Regions from separate parts of the Klebsiella electrica genome, predicted to be linked through region 2. Evidence: predicted binding sites of a transcription regulator. Region 2 holds the regulator's gene; each other region holds the start of a gene.
The links. The regulator Fur, encoded in region 2, represses iron uptake genes when iron is present. The targets are predictions, from matches to a motif close to ATAATAATGAGAACNACTATCAA.
Positions count from the first base shown of each region.

Region 1: a site for Fur is predicted at 4,080-4,102, ahead of Electrica_RS04790 (TonB-dependent receptor domain-containing protein). Genes of this name have one in related genera too.
Region 3: a site for Fur is predicted at 5,211-5,233, ahead of Electrica_RS15575 (TonB-dependent siderophore receptor). Genes of this name have one in related genera too.

Region 1 covers NZ_CP041247.1:999,253-1,006,850, reverse strand. The annotation lists gene Electrica_RS04825 (metal ABC transporter substrate-binding protein) at 1-437, shown strand, start outside; gene Electrica_RS04820 (manganese/iron ABC transporter ATP-binding protein) at 434-1,255, shown strand; gene sitC (iron/manganese ABC transporter permease subunit SitC) at 1,252-2,103, shown strand; gene sitD (iron/manganese ABC transporter permease subunit SitD) at 2,097-2,951, shown strand; gene Electrica_RS04805 (metal ABC transporter permease) at 2,982-3,209, shown strand; gene Electrica_RS04800 (nitrous oxide-stimulated promoter family protein) at 3,281-3,631, opposite strand; gene Electrica_RS04795 (SelT/SelW/SelH family protein) at 3,707-4,000, opposite strand; gene Electrica_RS04790 (TonB-dependent receptor domain-containing protein) at 4,217-6,586, shown strand; gene Electrica_RS04785 (hemin-degrading factor) at 6,748-7,598, shown strand, end outside.
Region 2 covers NZ_CP041247.1:3,752,424-3,760,021, forward strand. The annotation lists gene kdpE (two-component system response regulator KdpE) at 1-482, shown strand, start outside; gene pgm (phosphoglucomutase (alpha-D-glucose-1,6-bisphosphate-dependent)) at 667-2,307, opposite strand; gene seqA (replication initiation negative regulator SeqA) at 2,340-2,888, opposite strand; gene ybfF (esterase) at 3,072-3,845, shown strand; gene ybfE (LexA regulated protein) at 3,979-4,272, shown strand; gene fldA (flavodoxin FldA) at 4,422-4,952, shown strand; gene fur (ferric iron uptake transcriptional regulator) at 5,245-5,697, shown strand; gene chiQ (ChiQ/YbfN family lipoprotein) at 5,924-6,256, opposite strand; partial or broken gene Electrica_RS17965 (ChiP family protein) at 6,304-6,498, opposite strand; gene tnpA (IS66-like element accessory protein TnpA) at 6,582-7,256, shown strand; gene tnpB (IS66 family insertion sequence element accessory protein TnpB) at 7,253-7,598, shown strand, end outside.
Region 3 covers NZ_CP041247.1:3,236,915-3,244,512, forward strand. The annotation lists gene mfd (transcription-repair coupling factor) at 1-2,619, shown strand, start outside; gene ldtC (L,D-transpeptidase LdtC) at 2,788-3,750, shown strand; gene bhsA (multiple stress resistance protein BhsA) at 3,963-4,220, opposite strand; gene Electrica_RS15570 (TetR/AcrR family transcriptional regulator) at 4,469-5,104, shown strand; gene Electrica_RS15575 (TonB-dependent siderophore receptor) at 5,349-7,535, shown strand; gene Electrica_RS15580 (glycine zipper 2TM domain-containing protein) at 7,591-7,598, opposite strand, start outside.

The sequences.
Region 1 (7,598 bases), 2.5 Mb from region 2:
AAAACGCCGCCGTTTATAAAGAGAAAATCCGCCAGACCATGGCGCCGCTGAAGGCCGAGCTGGCGAAACTGCCGGCAGAGAAGCGTTGGCTGGTCACCAGCGAAGGCGCGTTCTCCTACCTGGCACGCGACAACGGGCTGAAGGAGCGCTACCTGTGGCCAATCAATGCCGACCAGCAGGGCACGCCGCAGCAGGTGCGTAAAACCATCGATATCATGAAAAAAGAGCATATCCCGACTCTCTTTAGCGAAAGCACCATTTCAGATAAACCGGCGCGCCAGGTAGCGCGGGAAGCCGGCGCCCACTATGGCGGCGTGCTGTATGTTGACTCCCTGAGCACCGCCGATGGCCCGGTTCCGACCTATCTGGATCTGCTGCGGGTCACGACGCAAACCATCGTCCAGGGCATCAATGACGGGATGAGGAAACAGCCATGAGCGCTGATATGCCGGGCCTCGCGGTCAACCAGGTCAGCGTGACCTATCGCAACGGCCACACCGCGCTGCGCGATGCCACCTTCAGCGTCCCGCGCGGCTCAATTGCCGCGCTGGTGGGCATCAACGGTTCGGGAAAATCGACGCTGTTTAAAGCGCTGATGGGCTTTGTTCGCCTGGCCCATGGCGAGATTGCCATACTCGGCCAGCCGGTTCATCGCGCGCTGCGCCAGAATCTGGTGGCCTATGTCCCGCAATCAGAGGACGTTGACTGGACCTTTCCGGTACTGGTAGAGGATGTCGTCATGATGGGCCGCTACGGGCATATGGGCTGGCTGCGACGGGCCACAGCCCATGACCGGGAAGTGGTTGATGCAGCGCTGGCCCGCATCGGGATGAGCGACTATCGCCACCGGCAAATCGGCGAGCTGTCCGGCGGGCAGAAAAAACGGGTGTTCCTTGCCCGCGCCATCGCTCAGCAGGGCAAGGTCATTCTGCTGGATGAGCCGTTTACCGGCGTTGACGTCCAGACCGAAACCCAAATCATCGCCCTGCTGCGCGAGCTGCGTGATGACGGCTGCACGCTGCTGGTCTCGACCCACAATCTCGGTTCGGTCAGCGAGTTTTGCGATTACACGGTGATGGTCAAAGGTACCGTGCTGGCCAGCGGGCCGACGGAAACGACCTTTACCGCCGCCAATCTCGAACTCGCTTTCAGCGGCGTGCTGCGCCACGTGGTGCTCAGCGGCGGCGAAGAGCAGATTATCACCGACGATGAACGGCCGTTTATCAGCCGCCGGACGACGGGAGGTGAAGGATGAGCTGGCTGATCGAGCCGTTCGGCTATCAGTATATGCTGAATGCAATGTGGGTCTCGGCGCTGGTGGGCGGCGTGTGCGCCTTTCTCTCCTGCTACCTGATGCTGAAAGGCTGGTCGCTGATTGGCGATGCTCTCTCCCACTCCATCGTACCGGGCGTGGCGGGAGCCTATATGCTCGGCCTGCCCTTCGCCGTCGGCGCTTTTCTCTCCGGAGGGCTGGCGGCGGGGAGCATGCTGTTTCTCAACCAGCGTTCGAAACTCAAAGAGGATGCCATTATCGGCCTGATTTTTTCGTCGTTCTTCGGTATCGGGCTGTTTATGGTGTCGCTCAACCCTACCTCGGTGAATATCCAGACCATTATTCTCGGCAATATCCTGGCGATCGCCCCGGAAGATATTATTCAGCTGGCGGCCATCGGCGCGGTTTCCATGGCGCTTCTGCTGCTGAAATGGAAAGATCTGATGGTGACCTTTTTCGATGAGAACCACGCCCGTTCCATTGGCCTGAACACCACGGCGCTGAAGCTGCTGTTCTTCACCCTGCTGGCGGCCTGTACCGTGGCGGCCTTGCAAACCGTGGGCGCCTTTCTGGTCATTTGTCTGGTCGTCACCCCGGGAGCGACTGCCTGGCTGCTGACCGACCGCTTTCCACGCCTGCTGGCGATTGCCGTCGCGATTGGCAGCCTGACCAGCTTTTTCGGCGCCTGGCTAAGCTACTATCTGGATGGCGCCACCGGCGGCATTATCGTCGTGGCGCAGACCTTGCTCTTTCTGCTGACCTTTGTCTTTGCGCCAAAACACGGCCTGTTGGCCAACCGCCGCCGCGCCAGGGAGGCCTCATGTTGCTGAGCACGCTTCTCGAACCGTTGCAGTTTTCGTTTATGGTCAACGCCATGCTGGTGGCGGTTATCGTTGCCATTCCCTGCGCGCTGCTGTCGGTTTTTCTGGTGCTGAAAGGCTGGGCGTTGATGGGTGATGCGATGAGTCATGCGGTCTTTCCCGGCGTGGTGGTGGCCTATATTCTCGGCATTCCGTTCGCCATTGGCGCCTTTGTTGCCGGGCTATTCTGCGCCATCGCGACCGGTTATCTCGACGATAACAGCCGCATCAAGCGCGATACCATTATGGGCATTGTCTTTTCCGGCATGTTTGGCGCCGGGCTGGTGCTGTATGTCGCCATTCAGTCCGAAGTCCATCTCGACCATATTCTGTTTGGCGACATGTTGGGGATTTCCGCCAGCGATGTTGGGCAAACGTCGGCGATTGCGCTAGTAATTGCGCTGATTATCGGACTAAAGTGGCGCGATTTTCTGCTGCACGCCTTCGATCCGCATCAGGCTAAAGCCAGCGGATTACGCTGCGGCCTGCTGCACTACGGACTGCTGTGCATGATTGCCCTGACCATCGTGGCGACGCTCAAAGCGGTGGGAATTATTCTGTCAATCTCGCTGCTGATTGCCCCCGGCGCCATTGCTCTGCTGCTGACCCGGCGTTTTATCCGCGCGCTGCTGCTGGCGGTGGCGATTGCGGTGAGCTGTTCGCTGGGCGGCGTGTGGCTGTCGTTTTACCTGAATAGCGCCCCGGCACCGACCATCGTGGTGTTGTTTACCGCGCTGTTTATTATCACCTTTGTCTGGAGTTCGGTTCGCGATAAGCGAACCACGGCCCACTCCGGCGAGGCCCCGGGTCGCGGCTGACGCCTTACCCGGGCTACTTTACCCGAGGCCATTGCTCTGCTGCTGACCCGGCATTTTATCCGCGCGCTGCTGCTGGCGGTGGCGATTGCGGTGAGCTGTTCGCTGGGCGGCGTGTGGCTGTCGTTTTACCTGGATAGCGCCCCGGCACCGACCATCGTGGTGTTATTTACCGCGCTGTTTATTATCACCTTTGTCTGGAGATCGGTTCGCGATAATCGAACCACGGCCCACTCCGGTGAGGCCCCGGGTCGCGGCTGACGCCTTACCCGGGCTACTCAGACCGACCGCACGCAGTGTAGCCCGGCTAAGCGCAGCGCAAGCCGGGGAAATCACCGCGGCTTTTTAGGCCGGTATTTTTGCGGAAGCTCTGGCACGGGACGTCGGTCGTCAATGAGGTGGCGAATCGTCAGAATCGGATGGCGCCAGAGCATTCGCGGCCCGGCCCAACGCATGATTTGCTTCATTTCTTCGCGTTTTGCCGGCTGATAGCAATGGACCGGGCACTGCTTACAGGCCGGCTTCTCTTCGCCAAACACGCACTTATCCAGCCGCTTATCGGCATAGGCGTTCAGCGCCTGATAATGTTCCACGTCGGCCTGCGCGTCCGGGCAGCGGCGCTGATAGAGCGAAATCATGCTGCGGATAGTCTTTTTTTCCCGGTCGATACGTTGACCCGCCATGGCGCTTCTCCATCAATAAAGATGCAAAAATAATACACCTTTATAGCCTCTGGCGCAGCCGTTTTCCCCTGGCGCTTACGTCGGATCGGCTGACCTATCGACGTGGCCCAGCGACTTCTCCGGGAAACAGACATCCCGTACCCGGCGCTTAAGCTCCGCCGCGTCCGGGAAACCCTCATCCTGCTTGCGGTCCCAGATTTGTACGTCGTCGACGGTAATGGTGAAGATGCCGCCGGTGCCCGGGACCAGCGTGACCGAGCCGATATCGGTACTGAACGTATGCAGCAGCTCCTGCGCCATCCAGCTGGCGCGCAGCATCCAGTTGCATTGGGAGCAGTAGTTGATCGTAATCGCAGCTTTGTGACTCATGATGTTCTCGCTGTATGTAAAGGGCAGATTGTAAACAACTTGCAGATTAAATGAGGAATACATGATTATTTTGTTGCAAATGATAATACCTATCATTACCATTCGCAATTATAAGTCATGGAGAAAAAGAGTCCGCTAACGGAAGCAACGGGACTCGCCTGCAAATCTGGAAGTAACGCGTGAGCCGATACTAATAATTATCAAGGCGTGGCTACTATGTATAAATCCACTCACTCACCGGCCTGGTTTAAGAAAAGCCTGCTGGTGACTTCGTTGCTTGCAGCAATCTATCAGACGACCGCCGGGGCAGCTGATACCACCGCACACACCACCACCAGCGATGCATCATTGGATAGCTCCGAGCAGATGACCGTCACCGCACCCGCTCCTCTGCTTAAAGCCGGCAGCGAACATTCGGTCAGCTCGCAGGAGTTGCAGGACAAAGGAGCCAAAGATTTTGGTTCCGTCATGCGTTACGAACCCCTGATCGGCGCAACCGGCGCCAGCGGCGGCTCGGGTAATGGCAAAAGCGGCTTCGACCGCGGCGGCTATACCGGTTATAACATTCGCGGGCTGGAAAGCAACCGCGTCGGGATTGATGTCGACGGCATCGCGCAACCGAATGCGACCGGACGCGGCTACGTCGGTCGTGCCGGTCTGAATACCTTTGGCATCGGGCGCGATTACATCGACCCGTATATGTACGGCAGCATCCATATTCAGTCCGGCGCCACCTCGACGGAAACCGCCAACACCGCTATCGGCGGCAGCGTCTCCTTCCAGCCGAAATCCGCCGATGACTATCTGCATCCGGGGAAAACCAGCGCCTTCGGCTACCGGAGCGGCTACGACTCAGCCGACCGCAGCTGGCATAACGGCGTGACGGTGGCCGGCGGAGATGAAACCCTGCGCGGTATTTTCGTCTACAGCCGCCGTGACGGTCAGGAAACGGCAAATAACAGCGATAAGATTGACGCCTATCCGGCCAACTGGCACTCCGATGCCTTTATGGCCTCCGGCATCTGGCAGCCGAATGATGACCACAAGCTGACCAGCACGCTCGACTACTACCATAAAACCAACCATAGCCATTTTGACAGCTGGGATAACAACGGCAACAGCATCACTGGCGAGGCCAACCAGACCAGCCAGACTCGTCGCTGGGGCATCAGTCTGAAAGACGACTGGACGCCAATGAATGACTACCTCGACAGCATGTCGACCAAAGTCTACTACCAGCACACCGAGGCCCATGACTGGACCTGGATGCCGGACAGCACCGCCAGAGCCATGGAAACGGTCAACTCCAACTACGATACCGACACCTGGGGCATTCAGACTACGCTGGCGAAATCTATCGGCCGCCACGACCTGAGCGCCGGACTCAACGCCAGCACCATCAAAACCCAGCGTCCGTTCAGCCAGTCGCCGGCCCCGAGCATCTACAGCGAAATCATGCAGCCGGAAGCCGACAGCCGGGGCTACACTCTGGGCGGCTTCGTTCAGGATAAGATCAACTTCGATCTCGACAGCCACAACTTTGCCGTGATCCCCGGCGTGCGCGTGGTGCATCAATCCACCAAACCGGAGAGTCTCGGCGATCTGACCACCAACAGCAGCGTGTTGACGGAGTCCTCCGTCGCCAGGCTGTATGGTAAAAACGCCGATACTCAGGTGCTGCCGTCCCTGACGTTCCAGTACGATATCACTCCGCGTACCATGACCTACCTGCAGTATAAACGCGGCGCCGAGTTCCCCAATGCCAGCCAGTTGTACGGCTCCTGGAACCTCGGCTCCAGCTACGCCGGACGAGCGCAGTATGCGTTGATCGGTAACACCGATCTGAACACGGAAACCAGCGACAACGTCGAGTGGGGCTTAAAAGGCGAAGTGGTCGAAGGGATCACGTTGCGCACCGCCCTGTTCTACAACAACTACAAGAACTTCATCGCCTATAGCCGCTATACCCGTTCCGGCAATCCGGACCATTTCACCAACGTTCCGTCGAATATCTATACGATTTATCAGGCGGAAAACCGCGATAAAGCCTATATCTACGGCGGCGAAATCAGCGCCAAATTCAACTTCGGCAGCTGGTTTGACGAGGTTAACGGCCTGAGCGCGACGCTGGCCTATGGCTATAGTGAAGGGAAATCGAAATCCAGCTATCTCGGCGACAAGTATATCGACCTCGACAGCGTGGCGCCGATGAAGGCTATCGTCGGCGTGGCCTGGAACGATCCGGCGAAACGCTACGGGACCGCGCTGACCGCCACCTTCGTGAAAGGTAAGCAAGCCAGCGCCACTAACCGCGAAAGCTATATCAACACCGGTGCCGCTATTGCCAACGCCTCCAGCGAATACATGCGTGTGCCAGGCTACGGCATGCTGGACCTGACGGCCTGGTGGCAGGTGGCGAAGAACGTGCGGCTTAACGGCGGCGTTTACAACATTACCGACAGGCAATACTGGGATTACCTGAGCAGCCGCAATATTGAGACGTCGACGAATCAGGACGCCTACGATAAAGCGCTGGCGACGATGCCGGGCCGGACCTGGCAGCTGGGCGTCAACGTCGATTTCTGATGGCCCGCAGAATAATCCATCCCATGGATTTCAGCCTGCCGGCGGGAGTCGCGATACGCAGACTCAGGTGAGTGATCCGACAGCCCGCGCGCATCATGCTGAAAGACAGCCTGCTCCCTGGCCACGGCCGGGGATATTCATCGTAGAGAAGGATATGAATTATGCAATACAACGCAAACGAACTGTGGCAGCGCTATCAGACCACCAAAGCGCAGGCTGACGTCAAATATGCCCGCGATATCGCCGCTGAAATGGGCATTAGCGAAGCGGAATTAACCGCCGCTCGCGTTGGCCACGACGCCGTTCGCCTGCAGGACGATATACGGGCAATCATCGCCGGACTGGAAGACGTCGGCGAGACCAAATGCATCTGCCGTAATCAATATGCGGTCCATGAGCAGGTGGGCCAGTTTACCCACCAGCATCTGAGCGGCCATGCCGGACTGGTGCTGAACCCGCGGGCGCTCGATCTGCGTCTGTTCCTCAGCCAATGGGCCAGCGCCTTCCACCTGAGTGATAACGGCCGCCAGAGCATTCAGTTCTTCGACCATCACGGTGACGCGCTGTTGAAAGTCTATGCGACCGCGCAAACCGATATGACGGCGTGGGGAGCGCTGATTGCCGGGAAAACCCATGCTGCCCCGACCCCATTAGCTATCCGCCCCGTTGATGCCCCGCGCTACGCCGCTTCCGCCGACGGCGCGGCGCTGGAAAATGAATGGCGCGCCATGACCGACGTCCATCAGTTCTTCGGGCTGTTGCGAAAATATAACCTCTCCCGTCAGCAGGCTTTCCGTCTGGTCAGCGATGACCTGGCCTGCCGCATTGACCACGATGCCCTGCCGCACCTGCTGGAAACTATTCGCGAAGAGGGCAATGAGATCATGATTTTCGTTGGCAACCGCGGCTGCGTGCAAATCTTCACCGGCATCCTCGAAAAGCTGGCCCCGATGCGCGGCTGGCTCAACATCTTCAATACCACCTTCACCCTGCACCTGCGCGCAGACAGCAT
Region 2 (7,598 bases):
ACGTGCGCCAGTGGAGTCAGATGCCGATTATCGTGCTGTCGGCCCGCACCGAGGAGCACAATAAAATTGCCGCGCTTGACGCCGGCGCCGATGACTATCTCAGTAAACCCTTTGGTATTGGCGAGCTGCAGGCGCGATTGCGAGTCGCGATGCGCCGACATGCCGGCGCGCAGGCCGACGAACCGCTGGTGCGCTTCGCCGATATTGAAGTCGATATTCCTGCCCGCCGCATCGTACGCGGCGACGATGAGCTCCATCTGACGCCGATTGAATTTCGTCTGCTGGTAGTGCTGTTAAATAATCCCGGTAAGGTCCTCACCCAGCGCCAGCTGCTCAATCAGGTGTGGGGGCCCAATGCGGTGGAACACAGCCATTATTTACGCATTTATATGGGGCACCTGCGGCAAAAGCTGGAGGCCGATCCGGCGCGCCCGCAGCATTTACTGACCGAAACGGGGATCGGCTATCGGTTTATGCCGTAGCGCGACGCCTGTCGCCATCCTGCTGACTCCGCAGATATCAGAAGGAAGACAGCAGCGAATGGATGAATGCCGCAATAAAAAAAGGGCTCCATGCTGGCATGGAGCCCTTTTCGCTACTCTACAGGCTCAACCGCGCCTGAAAGGGGCGATAATCACCTGAGAATGGCTGTCCGTTTTACCGGACTCAGGCGTTTTTCAGCACTTCGCTGACGATTTCCACCGCTTCTTTCTCGATCTGCTTACGATGTTCTTCCCCCAGGAAGCTCTCGCAGTAGATCTTGTAAGCGTCTTCCGTACCTGACGGACGCGCGGCGAACCAGCCGTTGTCGGTCATCACTTTCAGGCCGCCAATCGATGCGCCGTTGCCCGGCGCGGCGGTCAGACGTGCGGTGATCGGATCGCCGGCCAGCTGGCTGGCGCTGACCATTTCCGGCGACAGCTTAGACAGCGCCGCTTTCTGTGCGGAAGTCGCCGAAGCCTGCAGACGGTTATAGCTCGGCGCGCCGAAGCGGGCAGCCAGTTCGTCGTAGTGCTGCTGCGGGTTTTTACCGGTGACGGCGGTGATTTCTGCCGCCAGCAGACACATGATGATACCGTCTTTGTCGGTCGACCACGGAGTGCCGTCAAAACGCAGGAACGAGGCGCCCGCGCTCTCTTCACCGCCAAAACCGAAGCTGCCGTCGAACAGGCCGTCAACAAACCATTTAAAGCCCACCGGCACTTCCACCAGCTTGCGGCCCAGGTCGTTAACCACGCGATCGATCATCGCGGAGGAGACCAGCGTCTTACCAACGGCGACATTCTGGCCCCACTGCGGACGATGCTGGAACAGGTAGTTAATCGCCACCGCCAGATAGTGGTTCGGGTTCATCAGCCCCACCGGAGTGACGATACCGTGGCGGTCATAATCCGGATCGTTAGCAAAAGCCAGATCGAACTTATCGCGCAGCGCCAGCAGCCCTGCCATCGCACACTCAGATGAGCAGTCCATGCGAATGGCGCCGTCTTTATCGAGGTGCATAAAGCGGAAGGTTTGATCGACGTGATCGTTGACGATAGTCAGATCGAGTTTGTAGTACTCAGCAATGCGTTTCCAGTATTCGATACCGGAACCCCCCAACGGATCGACGCCGAGCTTCAGGCCGGCTTTCTGAATCGCCGCCATGTCGACGATATCCGCCAGCCCTTCGATAAACGGCTGCACCAGATCCTGTTCTTTGACATGACCGGATGCCAGCGCCGCATCGAGGGAGATGCGCTTGACGCCCTGCAGACCCGAGGCCAGCAGTTCGTTGGCACGGTTCTCGACCACTTTGGTGACGTTGGTATCAGCCGGGCCGCCGTTCGGCGGGTTGTACTTGATACCGCCATCTTCCGGCGGGTTGTGGGACGGTGTAATCACGATGCCGTCCGCCAGCGGACCGCCTTTTTTGTTGTGCACCAGGATGGCATTGGAAATGGCCGGCGTCGGAGTAAAACCGTTGTTTTCCTGCACGATAACATCAACGCCGTTGGCTGCCAGCACTTCCAGAACCGAAATAAAGGCTGGCTCGGAGAGCGCATGGGTATCTTTACCCACGTAGCAAGGGCCGGTAATCCCGTTCTTCGCGCGGTCTTCAGCAATCGCCTGAGCGATTGCCAGAATATGCTGCTCATTGAAGTTATGGCGCCCTGCACTGCCACGATGGCCAGAGGTGCCAAACTTCACCGCATGCTCCGCGTTGCTCGCTTCCGGCTTCAGTACATAGTACTGTGCAGTCAGCTGAGCGACGTTAATCAAATCACTCTGTTGTGCAGGCTGACCCGCACGCTTATCGATTGCCATTGCCTGATCCTTCTGATGCAAGGTGAATAAAACTAGATAGTGCCGCAGACCTTCTCAATTAATTCCGCTGGGAACTGCATTGACTGCATGATGTGTTCGATCATGCTGCACTTACGACCGGTATTGGTATTGGTGATAACCCACCACGGCGTACCAGGAACCTGTTTTGGTTTGGTCTGGTTACCACTTTTTAGCAGAATCCGTGAATCTTCGGCAAAATAAACGCGAGTGCGCCCGTGCAGAGACTCGGTGGCCTCAGCAAATGCTTTGTTATCTAAGGAGTACAGCGTAGTCAGGACCAGCATAAAGCGGTTCACCGCGCGTTTTTGTTCGGCGTATTCATCAGATAACAGCAGTTCGCGCATCGCGCGGACTTTATCTTTCGCCGGATTCGCGGGCTTCGCTTCGACGGCAGGCGTCGCCGCCGGTGCCGGAGCGGCTTTTACGACCGGTGCGGCAGTCTGGGAAACGGCAGAAAATTTCAGCATGCGCCGTAAAATGTCGGATGCACTCTCGCCAATATGCTGGGTGTGGCTGGCAATATAGCGATAGAGATCATCATCAACTTCAATTGTTTTCATCTTAATCCAGTGCGATATCTTATTCTGAATACAAGTTGTCAGGATTATAAGGACAAATCCTGACCGCGGATAGCGTCAAACCAGGATGGCGGTAAAACTCAGAGAGCTCTGGGTCTTGCAGCCGGATGGCAGAATGTCCAACATAATACCCTAACCCGACGAAGCGAAAAAAAGAACTTTGCCATGAAATTAAATAGCCGCACGCAATCTGCACAAAATCCGCACAATAATTCCCCTGTTGTCCTGGTTCACGGTCTGTTTGGTAGTCTCGACAACCTGGGCATCCTCGCCCGCGACCTGGTGGCCGACTACGATATTCTGCAGGTTGATATGCGTAACCACGGTCTCTCTCCCCGTTCGCCGGAAATGACCTACGCGGCGATGGCGCAGGATCTGGTCGATACGCTTGACGATCGGCAGATAGAGAAAGCCACTTTTATCGGTCATTCGATGGGGGGAAAAGCGGTCATGGCGCTCACCGCGCTGGCGCCGGAGCGCATCGCTGGTCTGGTCGCCATTGATATTGCCCCGGTGGAATACCACGTGCGCCGTCATGATGAAATTTTCAACGCCATCAATGCCGTCACCGACGCCGGCGCCGCGTCCCGTCAGCAGGCCGCCGCGGTGATGCGTGAACATCTACAGGAAGAAGGCGTGATTCAGTTTCTGCTGAAATCCTTCGTGGACGGCCAGTGGCGCTTTAACGTGCCGGTATTATGGGATCAATATCCACATATCGTCGGCTGGCAAACGGTTCCCGCCTGGCCCCATCCGACGCTGTTCATTCCGGGCGGCAACTCTCCCTACGTCACCGACGACTATCGCGATCCCCTGCTCGCGCAGTTCCCCCAGGCGCGGGCGCACGTCATTGCCGGCGCCGGTCACTGGGTGCACGCGGAGAAACCGGAAGCCGTCCTGCGCGCCATTCGTCGCTATCTGACCGCTTTGCAGGCTTAACTGGCTAAAAACTGCCCGACCGCGCTGCAGAATGCCCGCGGTCGTTGGCGCAGCGGTTCGCCTGATGTATTATGGCGCGCTATCTGTGTCGGCTATAGCCCGGCAACTTGTTTCCCCGAAGTCACTCTGAATCATGGCAAAAGAACAAACGGACCGTACGACATTAGATTTGTTCGCAACCGAGCGTCGCCCGGGTAGACCAAAGACCAATCCGCTTTCGCGCGATGAACAACTGCGCATAAACAAACGCAATCAGCTCAAACGCGACAAAGTTCGCGGCCTGAAGCGTGTGGAGTTAAAACTCAACGCTGAGGCGGTTGATGCGCTCAACGAACTGGCGGAAGCTCGCAATATGAACCGCAGCGATTTGATCGAAGAGATGCTGATGAACCAGCTGGCAACTCTGCACGGCGGTGATAAAGCCTGAAAATCCTCAAAAAAACACTTTCATGTAGCAGAGTGTGCAGTCGGGCGTGATTGCTGTTTCCGCGCCCTCCCCTGTTCTGCTATGATTGCCGTTATCTGCGGGCATTACGCCACTACCACATCATTAAGTTTCAAGAGGTTATTTTACTCATGGCAATCATCGGCATCTTTTTTGGCAGCGACACGGGCAACACCGAGAATATTGCAAAAATGATTCAGAAGCAGCTTGGTAAAGATGTTGCTGATGTTCACGACATTGCCAAGAGCAGCAAAGAAGATCTGCAAGCCTACGACATCCTGCTGCTCGGCATTCCGACTTGGTACTACGGTGAAGCTCAGTGCGACTGGGATGATTTTTTCCCGACGCTGGAAGAGGTCGACTTTAACGGTAAACTGGTTGCGCTGTTTGGCTGCGGCGATCAGGAAGACTACGCGGAATACTTCTGCGACGCGCTGGGCACCATTCGCGATATCGTTGAGCCGCGCGGCGCCACCATCGTTGGCCACTGGCCGACAGCGGGCTATCATTTTGAAGCCTCTAAAGGCCTGGCGGATGACGATCACTTCGTCGGTCTGGCTATCGATGAAGACCGCCAGCCGGAATTGACCAACGAACGCGTAAGCCAGTGGGTTAAGCAGGTCTCTGAAGAACTGCACCTCGAAGAAATTAAAAATGCCTGATGATTGTGCGGCGTTACCGTAAAGTTTCGCCGCATTAATAGATAGAAGCAATCAAACAAATAGCTACAAGTTTTTAACTTTTAATCACATATCTGTACAATGTCCTCTGATTTAACGAGGTCAGGTGACGCAGTTTGTAGCTGGGGCCTCGTTTTTGACAGCATACAAGGCCCGATACTTGCAGTTTTCATTTGACGACAGCAGTTCTATAATGAGACGCATTGCATCGGGTGATTCTCTGTATTACTTCCGCTGATGGAAGTAGATCGTTTAGCAACAGGACAGATTCCGCATGACTGACAACAATACCGCATTAAAGAAGGCTGGCCTGAAAGTCACACTTCCTCGATTAAAAATCCTGGAAGTCCTGCAGGAACCGGATAACCATCACGTCAGTGCGGAAGATTTATACAAGCGCCTGATCGACATGGGTGAAGAGATCGGTCTCGCTACTGTTTATCGCGTGCTGAACCAGTTTGATGATGCGGGCATTGTGACTCGTCACAACTTCGAAGGCGGTAAATCTGTTTTCGAACTGACCCAGCAGCATCATCACGATCACCTTATTTGCCTCGATTGTGGCAAAGTGATCGAATTCAGCGATGAGTCTATCGAAGCGCGTCAGCGTGAAATCGCCCACCGTCATGGCATCCGTTTGACCAACCACAGTCTGTACCTTTACGGTCACTGTGCGGAAGGCGACTGCCGTGAAGATGAACATGCACACGACGCGCTGGAAAAGTAATTTCCCACCGCGTGAACCGCAAAAAGCCAACCTGACGGTTGGCTTTTTTTATGCGCGAAATCTGCCGCGCCCCCTGCCCTCGTACGCGAGTTGACGTTACCGCATTCCGTCTTACCCCCTGGGATGGTGGTTGATGCGCGCTGCACTTATCAACCGGCGGAACATCAACGCTGAAACGCCAACGGGCGAAGATAATGCTCCGCCCGTTTTCACTCTGTCGTCCGTTTTATTTCGTCGTGTTGTTGCTGCGAATCCCTTTCCAGATGCGATCGCAACGCGCTTTCACCGCCTGATCATTACCGGTACGGGTCGCCTGAATACACTGTTGGTAATCAAGAACGCGCACGCTTTCCTGGTTGGCAAACGCCTGATGCTGTTTCTCTTCTTTCAGCACGTCCAGAACGCTCTGGCAGGCCTGAACCTTGTCCGGGTTCCCTTCTGCCGTATTGATACAGGCGCTATAAGCCTCTTTTAGTTTCGAATCTTCCTTCGGCGCGGGAGCCTGCGTGCAGGCAACCAGACCCGATGCCATAACCGCGATGAGCAATAGCTTCTTCATAATTAACCTCTCAGGTTTGCGGCAGATTTACATCTGCCGCAGCGGCATCAGAAAATAGTGAACGGAGCGATAACCATGAACTTCACGTCACGCTCATCCTGGAAGATGTTGCCATAGCCACCGCTCCAGCTCGGGATATCGGAGTGGTTGTCGTATTGGGTAAAGTGCAGTTTAAACAGCGTTCCTTTTGCCCGGCCGTCCTGTACGGTGTACATCGCATCGAGGCTATACGCGGACTCTTCCGTAAGCGCCCCATCTGCGACGTCTTGTGAAAATTGTCCTGTCTGGCAACAATCGCGCCCATCTATTTTGATGGACACGAACGATGAATTCCCAGACAACAAAAGATATTCCCTGCTTCCGTTCTTATTTGCCTGATGCCCTGCGTTTAAGATTTGAAGATAAACTGACCATCCGGGCCATCGCTCAGCGCCTCGGTCTCAGTCATTCCACAATACATACGCTTTTTCAGCGCTTTATTGCATCCGGTATCGCATGGCCATTGCCCGATTCAGTCTCATTCGCTCAGCTTGACGCCATCCTTTATGCCAACAGAAAAAATGAATCCACTCGCCCTGAAATCAGCGAGGAAAAATGGCGAAAAGAACGGCGAGCCAGCTACAGCCGTGAATTTAAGGTCAGTCTGGCTAAGCAGGCATTACAACCCGGTGCTGTTGTTGCCCGGATCGCCAGAGAGCACGATATCAATGATAACCTGCTGTTTAAATGGAAAAGCCAGTACGAGGACGGCTTACTGAGCGATGATGATATACAGGAATGCATGCCTGTCCCGGTGGCACTGACTGATACGCCAGAGCCGATCAGACCAGTTACAAATCCCTTCTGGCGTAACAAGCCTGATGAGTGCCCTGAGTGCGATCCCGAAAACGTCCCACGGTGCGAGCTGCATCTTAAATCAGGTGTGGTAAAACTGTTTGACCCTCTCACTCCGGAACTGTTACGGGCGCTAATCCGCGAAATGAAAGGCGGTGCCCGATGATAACTCTGCCAACCGGTACCAGAATCTGGATCATCGCTGGCGTCACAGATATGCGTTGTGGCTTCAACGGGCTGGCTTCGAAGGTGCAGAATACGCTGAAAGATGACCCGTTCTCCGGGCATATCTTCGTCTTCCGGGGCCGCAGTGGCAAAATGGTGAAAATACTGTGGGCCGATCGTGACGGGTTGTGCCTGTTCGCCAAACGCCTCGAGCAGGGCCGCTTCGTGTGGCCGGTGACCCGCGACGGGAAAGTGCATCTGACACCCGCCCAGTTGTCCATGCTTCTGGAGGGGATCGCGTGGCAACATCCAAAACGGACGGAACGGCCTGGTATACGGATAT
Region 3 (7,598 bases), 520 kb from region 2:
CCGGCGAACGCCCTGATCGTCAATACCGGCGATCTGGAAGCCAGCGCCGGGCGTTTTCAAAACGAAACCCGCGCCCGCTTCGAAAGCCGCGGCGTCGACCCGATGCGTCCCCTGCTGCCGCCGGAACAGCTCTGGCTGCGGAGCGACGAACTGTTCAGCGAGCTGAAAAAATGGCCGCGTATCCAGTTAAAAACGGAGCGTCTGGCCGATAAAGCCGCCAATACTAACCTCGGCTATCAGAAGCTGCCGGACCTCTCTGTTCAGGCGCAAAACAAAGCGCCGCTGGATAATCTGCGCCGCTTCCTCGAAGCCTTTAGCGGCCCGGTGATTTTCTCAGTGGAGAGCGAAGGTCGCCGCGAAGCGCTGGGCGAAGTGCTGGCGCGGATCAAAATCGCGCCGAAACATATTCTGCGGCTGGAAGAGGCCACCGGCAGCGGCCGCTATTTAATGATAGGCGCCGCCGAACACGGGTTTATCGATAGCCCGCGGAATCTGGCGCTGATTTGCGAAAGCGACCTGTTGGGCGAGCGCGTGGCGCGTCGTCGCCAGGATTCGCGACGCACCATTAACCCCGATACCTTAATCCGCAACCTGGCGGAACTGCATATCGGCCAGCCGGTGGTACATCTGGAGCATGGCGTTGGCCGTTATGCCGGCATGACCACGCTGGAGGCAGGCGGCATCAAAGGGGAATACCTGATGCTGACCTACGCCAATGACGCCAGACTGTATGTGCCGGTGTCATCATTGCACCTGATCAGCCGCTATGCCGGCGGCGCGGAAGAGAGCGCACCGCTGCATAAACTCGGTGGCGATGCCTGGGCGCGCGCGCGGCAGAAGGCGGCGGAAAAAGTGCGCGATGTGGCGGCGGAACTGCTCGATATTTACGCCCAGCGCGCGGCGAAAGCGGGCTTCGCCTTTAAGTACGACCGCGAGCAGTATCAGCTGTTCTGCGATGGTTTCCCGTTTGAAACCACGCCGGATCAGGCGCAGGCGATTAACGCCGTTCTCAGCGACATGTGTCAACCGCTGGCTATGGACCGCCTGGTCTGTGGCGACGTCGGCTTCGGTAAAACTGAAGTGGCGATGCGTGCCGCCTTTCTGGCGGTGGAGAACCACAAGCAGGTCGCGGTGCTGGTGCCGACCACTCTGCTCGCGCAGCAGCACTTCGATAACTTCTGCGACCGCTTCGCCAACTGGCCGGTGCGCATTGAAATGCTGTCGCGCTTTCGCAGCGCGAAAGAGCAGGCGCAGATTCTTGAACAGGCTGCCGAAGGTAAAATCGATATTCTTATCGGCACGCACAAGCTGCTGCAAAGCGAAGTTAAGCTGCGCGACCTTGGGCTGCTGATCGTCGATGAAGAGCACCGCTTCGGGGTTCGCCACAAAGAGCGAATCAAAGCGATGCGTGCCGATGTCGATATTCTGACGCTGACCGCCACGCCGATTCCGCGAACGCTGAACATGGCCATGAGCGGTATGCGGGATCTGTCTATTATTGCCACGCCGCCCGCCCGCCGCCTGGCGGTAAAAACCTTCGTCCGGGAGTATGACTCGCTGGTGGTTCGCGAGGCGATTCTGCGTGAAGTGCTGCGCGGCGGCCAGGTCTACTACCTTTATAACGACGTGGAGAATATCCAGAAAGCGGCGGATCGGCTCGCGGAGCTGGTGCCGGAGGCGCGAATCGCCATCGGTCACGGGCAGATGCGCGAGCGCGAGCTGGAACGGGTGATGAATGATTTCCACCACCAGCGTTTTAACGTGCTGGTCTGCACCACTATTATTGAGACCGGGATTGATATCCCGACCGCCAATACCATTATCATCGAGCGCGCGGACCATTTCGGTCTGGCTCAATTGCACCAGCTGCGCGGACGCGTCGGCCGTTCGCATCATCAGGCCTATGCCTGGCTGCTGACGCCGCACCCGAAAGCGATGACCAGCGATGCGCAAAAGCGTCTGGAAGCCATCGCCTCGCTGGAGGATCTCGGCGCCGGTTTCGCGCTGGCCACGCACGACCTGGAGATCCGCGGCGCTGGCGAGCTGCTGGGCGAAGATCAGAGCGGGCAGATGACCACCATCGGTTTTTCGCTATATATGGAGCTTCTGGAGAACGCTGTCGATGCGCTGAAAGCCGGACGTGAGCCTTCACTTGAGGATCTGACCAGCCAGCAGACTGAGGTTGAACTGCGGATGCCTTCGCTGTTGCCGGACGACTTTATTCCTGATGTGAATACCCGACTCTCGTTCTACAAGCGGGTTGCCAGCGCCAGGAATGAGCACAGTCTGGAAGAGATTAAAGTCGAACTGATCGACCGCTTCGGCACGCTACCGGATGCGGCGAGAAACCTGCTGGATATCGCCCGTCTGCGTCAACAGGCGCAGAAGCTGGGGATCCGTAAGCTGGAGAGCAATGACAAAGGCGGCGTGATTGAGTTCAATGAAAAGAACAACGTCAACCCGGTGTGGCTGATTGGCCTGCTGCAAAAACAGCCTCAGCACTTCCGCCTGGATGGCCCGACGCGGCTGAAGTTCATGCAGGAACTTGGCGAACGTAAAACGCGTATGGAGTGGGTTCGCCAGTTTATGCGGCAGTTAGAAGAGAACGCGACCGCATAATCGCAGCGCGGAGGCGGCGCCCGTCGCCGTCTTCACGCCTGTTTTCTTCCCTCGCAGTGACACCCGGTAAACTTTACAAATGTTTTGCAATTCACCTGGGTTTCCCCACAGACAACCGCGTGATAATTCCCGTCCGTTTCCTCATAAAAAAATAACCATTTATTTATTATGACTACTTTTATATCGCGTTTCTCTCTGTGGCTGGCCTTGGCGGCCGTAGCGGCCGTACTGACCCTCCCCGCCCGCGCCAATACCTGGCCGTTGCCGCCTTCCGGCAGCCGCCTCGTCGGGCAAAATCAGTTTCACGTCGTCCAGAATAACGGCGGTTCTCTGGAGGCTATCGCCAAAAAATACAACGTCGGCTTTCTGGCATTGCTTCAGGCAAATCCCGGCGTCGATCCTTACGTTCCGCGTGCCGGCAGCGTACTGACCATTCCGCTCCAGACGCTGCTGCCGGAAGCGCCGCGCGAAGGGTTGGTGATTAACCTCGCCGAGCTTCGCCTCTACTATTACCCGCCGGGGAAAAATGAGGTCACCGTCTACCCTATCGGCATCGGTCAGTTGGGAGGCGATACCCTTACCCCGACGATGGTCACCACCGTCTCCGACAAGCGCGCCAATCCAACCTGGACGCCGACGGCCAATATTCGCGCGCGGTATAAAGCGATGGGAATAGAGCTGCCGGGCGTGGTACCTGCCGGGCCGGATAACCCGATGGGCCATCATGCTATCCGCCTTGCGGCCTACGGCGGCGTCTATCTGCTGCATGGCACGAATGCCGATTTTGGCATCGGCATGCGCGTGAGCTCCGGCTGTATCCGCCTGCGCGATGATGACATCAAAACCCTGTATAACCTCGTTACCCCAGGGACAAAAGTCAATATCATCAACACGCCAGTTAAAGTCTCCGTGGAGCCTGACGGCAGGCGTCTGGCGGAAATCCATCAGCCGCTGTCCAAACACTTAGATGACGATCCGCAGACGCTACCGATCGTCCTGAATGGTGAAATGACAGCATTTAAGCAGGCCGCGCAGACCGACCAGACGGTGATGGAGCGCGCGATGACGCTGCGTTCAGGTATGCCGGTTGACGTGACCCGCCACCCCACCGCTGGCGAACAGTCATTGTAAGTGCCTAATGACAGAGATAAAAAAACCGCTGAAGGCGGTTTTTTTATGAGGTAAAAGCAGGGTAAAACGCCAGGACGACGCTTCGCGGTTTCATAAAGGGGTGAAAACCGCGCAACGTAAGTGGCATAACGGAGAACAACTTACTGCTCGCGGCCTGATAAAGGGGTCAGGGGCCGCGTTTTGTCAGTGGCATGACAGGGGTAAAACGAAACTTATTTGTAGATAACCGCAGTGCCGTGCAGGGTGTTTGGACCCGTTACTGAGGTGATGCGGAAAGAAGTCGCGCCCATTTCCTGCGCTTTCTGCGCCAGCTGGTCTTCCAGCGAACCCAGGTTGGTCCCGGCGGAGGCTGAAACGGTACCTATTTTGTGTTGGCCAGCAGGTGTGGATTGCACTTCAACAGCCGCGAAGCTGGCGAAAGAAAGAGAACTCAGTACGGCGGCAAGCGTCAGCGTTTTGATGTTTTTCATGATTATTATACCTATGCAGATGTTTTTTAGTCGGGTCGCAATAATTAACTTAACGATCGATAGGTAAATAATAATGTGACCTGAATCACACGTCAATTTATTTTTATAACGATCGTTTATTTATTTATAAACGACTTAAAATTCATACATATATGAATTATTTATTTTTGTGGGTTCAGTGCTGGAACGTTGTAACATTTATTTTTATAATGCCCGCTTCAACAAACCAACATAGGTACAGCGGCATCATGACAACTGACGTTCAAAGTTGCACAAAAAAAAGCCGTGGCCGACCCAAAGTGTTCGACAAGGAAGCGGCGCTGGATAAGGCTATGGCACTGTTCTGGCAGCACGGCTACGAGGCAACTTCTCTTGCCGATCTGGTGGAGGCGACCGGGGCAAAAGCACCGACGCTGTACGCCGAGTTCGTCAACAAGGAAGGGTTATTTCGCGCGGTGCTGGATCGCTATATTTCACGTTTTGCCGCCAGACACGAAGCGCTGTTGTTTGCCGAAGAAAAAACAGTCGATCAGGCGCTGCGGGACTATTTCACCGCCATCGCCACCTGTTTTACCAGCAAAGACACGCCGGCAGGCTGCTTTATGATCAATACTTCCGCGGCGCTGGCGGCATCATCTACTGCGATCGCCAATACCATTAAGTCGCGGCACGCGATGCAGGAACAAACGCTGACGCAGTTCCTCCAGCAGCGGCAGCTGCGCGGCGAGCTGCCGGAAAATGGCGATGTGCGACAGCTGGCGCAGTTCTTAAACTGCGTATTGCAAGGGATGTCTATCAGCGCGCGCGAAGGGGCTGATTTCACCAGGCTGATGCAAATCGCCGATACCACCCTGCGGCTGTGGCCGCAAATCCTCCAGCACTAATCTGCGTTCCCCCGGTGACGTTCGCCACCGGGTTTTCACCCCCCGCTCTGATTTATCCCCTGTTTTATTAATGTTTTCACATCGTTACGCGCCATTTTTGTTGTAAATGATATTGATAACAATAATCACTACGTGCAAAATCCGCTCTTAAGTTTTTCTGCTTATTTCCATCTGTAACAATCGATGCGCCCGCATCGAAAACTAAAAACAACATGAATGCAGTTAACTCATAAAAGGAATGCGTATGAACAAGCGTCTCTGGGTGCTGAACCCACTGCTGCTGGCCACCGCCCTGCCCGCTTTTGCCGCGCAGGCGGATGAAGAAAACATTATCGTCAGTGCCAACCGGACTCACCGCACCGTCGCCGAAATGGCCCAAACGACCTGGGTTATCGAAGGCCAGGAGATAGAACAGCAGGTGCAGGGCGGAAAAGAGTTCAAAGACGTTCTGGCCCAGTTGATTCCCGGCATTGATGTCAGCAGCCAGGGACGAACCAACTACGGAATGAACATGCGTGGGCGGGCCATCGTGGTGTTGATCGACGGCGTACGCCTCAACTCCTCCCGTACCGACAGTCGTCAGCTCGACGCTATCGACCCGTTCAACATTGAGCATATTGAAGTCATCTCCGGCGCGACCTCGCTGTACGGCGGTGGCAGTACCGGCGGCCTGATCAATATTGTGACTAAAAAAGGGCAGCAGGAACGGCAGGTCGATCTGGAAGTGGGCGGTAAAAGCGGATTTGCCAACAGCAACGATCGCGATGAACGCGTAGCGGCGGCGGTCAGCGGCGGCACAGACCATGCATCCGGGCGGTTATCGGTGGCATATCAGCGTTTTGGCGGCTGGTACGATGGCAACAACGATGCGCTGATCCTTGATAATACCCAGACCGGCCTGCAGCACTCGGATCGCCTGGACGTGATGGGGACAGGCACCATCAACATTGACGATAACCGTCAACTGCAGCTGGTGACGCAGTATTATAAAAGCCAGGGCGATGATTACGGCCTGTATCTCGGCAAGAACATGTCAGCCGTCACCGGTGAGGGCAAAGCCTATACCACCGACGGACTCAATTCCGACCGCGTTCCTGGTACCGAAAGGCATCTGATTAGCCTGCAATACTCCGATGCCGACTTCTATGGCCAGAACCTGGTCAGCCAGATCTATTATCGCGACGAGTCGCTGACCTTTTATCCCTTCCCGGCCCTCAGCAAAGGCAAGGTCAGCAGTTTCTCCTCGTCAAAGCAGGATACCGATCAGTACGGCGCGAAAATTACCCTCAACAGCCAACCGCTTGACGGCTGGGATCTGACCTGGGGACTGGATGCCGATCACGAGACCTTCAACGCTAATCAGATGTTCTTCGATCTGCCGCGTTCGATGGCGTCAGGCGGGCTGCACAACGAGGCTATCTACACGACGGGACGCTACCCGGGCTACAGCATCACTAACCTGGCGCCGTTCCTGCAAAGCAGCTATGACCTGAATGACATTTTCACCCTGAGCGGCGGCGTGCGCTATCAGTGGACGGAAAACCAGGTTGATGATTTTGTCGGCTACGCTCAGCAGCAGGATGTCGCCAGCGGCAAAGTGAAATCGGCCGATGCCATCCCGGGTGGTAAAACGGATTATGATAACTTCCTGTTTAACGCCGGCATTGTCGCCCACCTAACCAACCGTCAGCAGACCTGGTTTAACTTCTCACAGGGCGTTGAGCTGCCGGACCCGGGTAAATACTATGGTATCGGCAAATACGGCGCGGCGGTCAACGGCAACTACCCCCTGCTGTCGAGCGTCAACGTCGGTGATTCGCCGCTGCAGGGGATAAAAGTCAACTCCTACGAACTGGGCTGGCGTTACACCGGTGATAACCTGCGCACCCAGCTGGCGGCATACTACTCCACCTCGGACAAAACCATTGTCGTTAACCGCAGCGATATGACTATCGACGTACAATCCGACAAGCGGCGTATTTACGGTGTGGAAGGGGCCGTCGATTACTTCTTCCCGGATAGCGACTGGAGCACCGGTGCGAACTTCAACGTGCTGAAATCTCAGGTGAAGAGTGCCGGTAGCTGGCAGAAATGGGATGTGACTCTCGCTTCGCCATCAAAAGCCACCGCCTGGGTCGGCTGGGCGCCGGATCCGTGGTCGCTGCGCGTGCAAACCCAGCAGGTGTTCGACCTGAGCGATGCCAGCGGTAAAAAACTCGACGGCTATAATACCGTAGACTTTATCGGCAGCTATGCGCTCCCGGTAGGTAAACTAACCTTCAGCATCGAAAACCTGCTGAACGAAGACTATGTCACCATCTGGGGACAGCGCGCCCCCCTGCTGTATAGCCCGACCTACGGTAGCAGTTCACTGTATCAATACAAAGGTCGTGGCCGTACCTTTGGCCTGAACTACGCCGTCAGTTTCTGATAAAAAAGCCCCTCAGCCTGAGCGCAGGAGGGGCAAATCACAGTCAATGTCTTTTTTACGCTT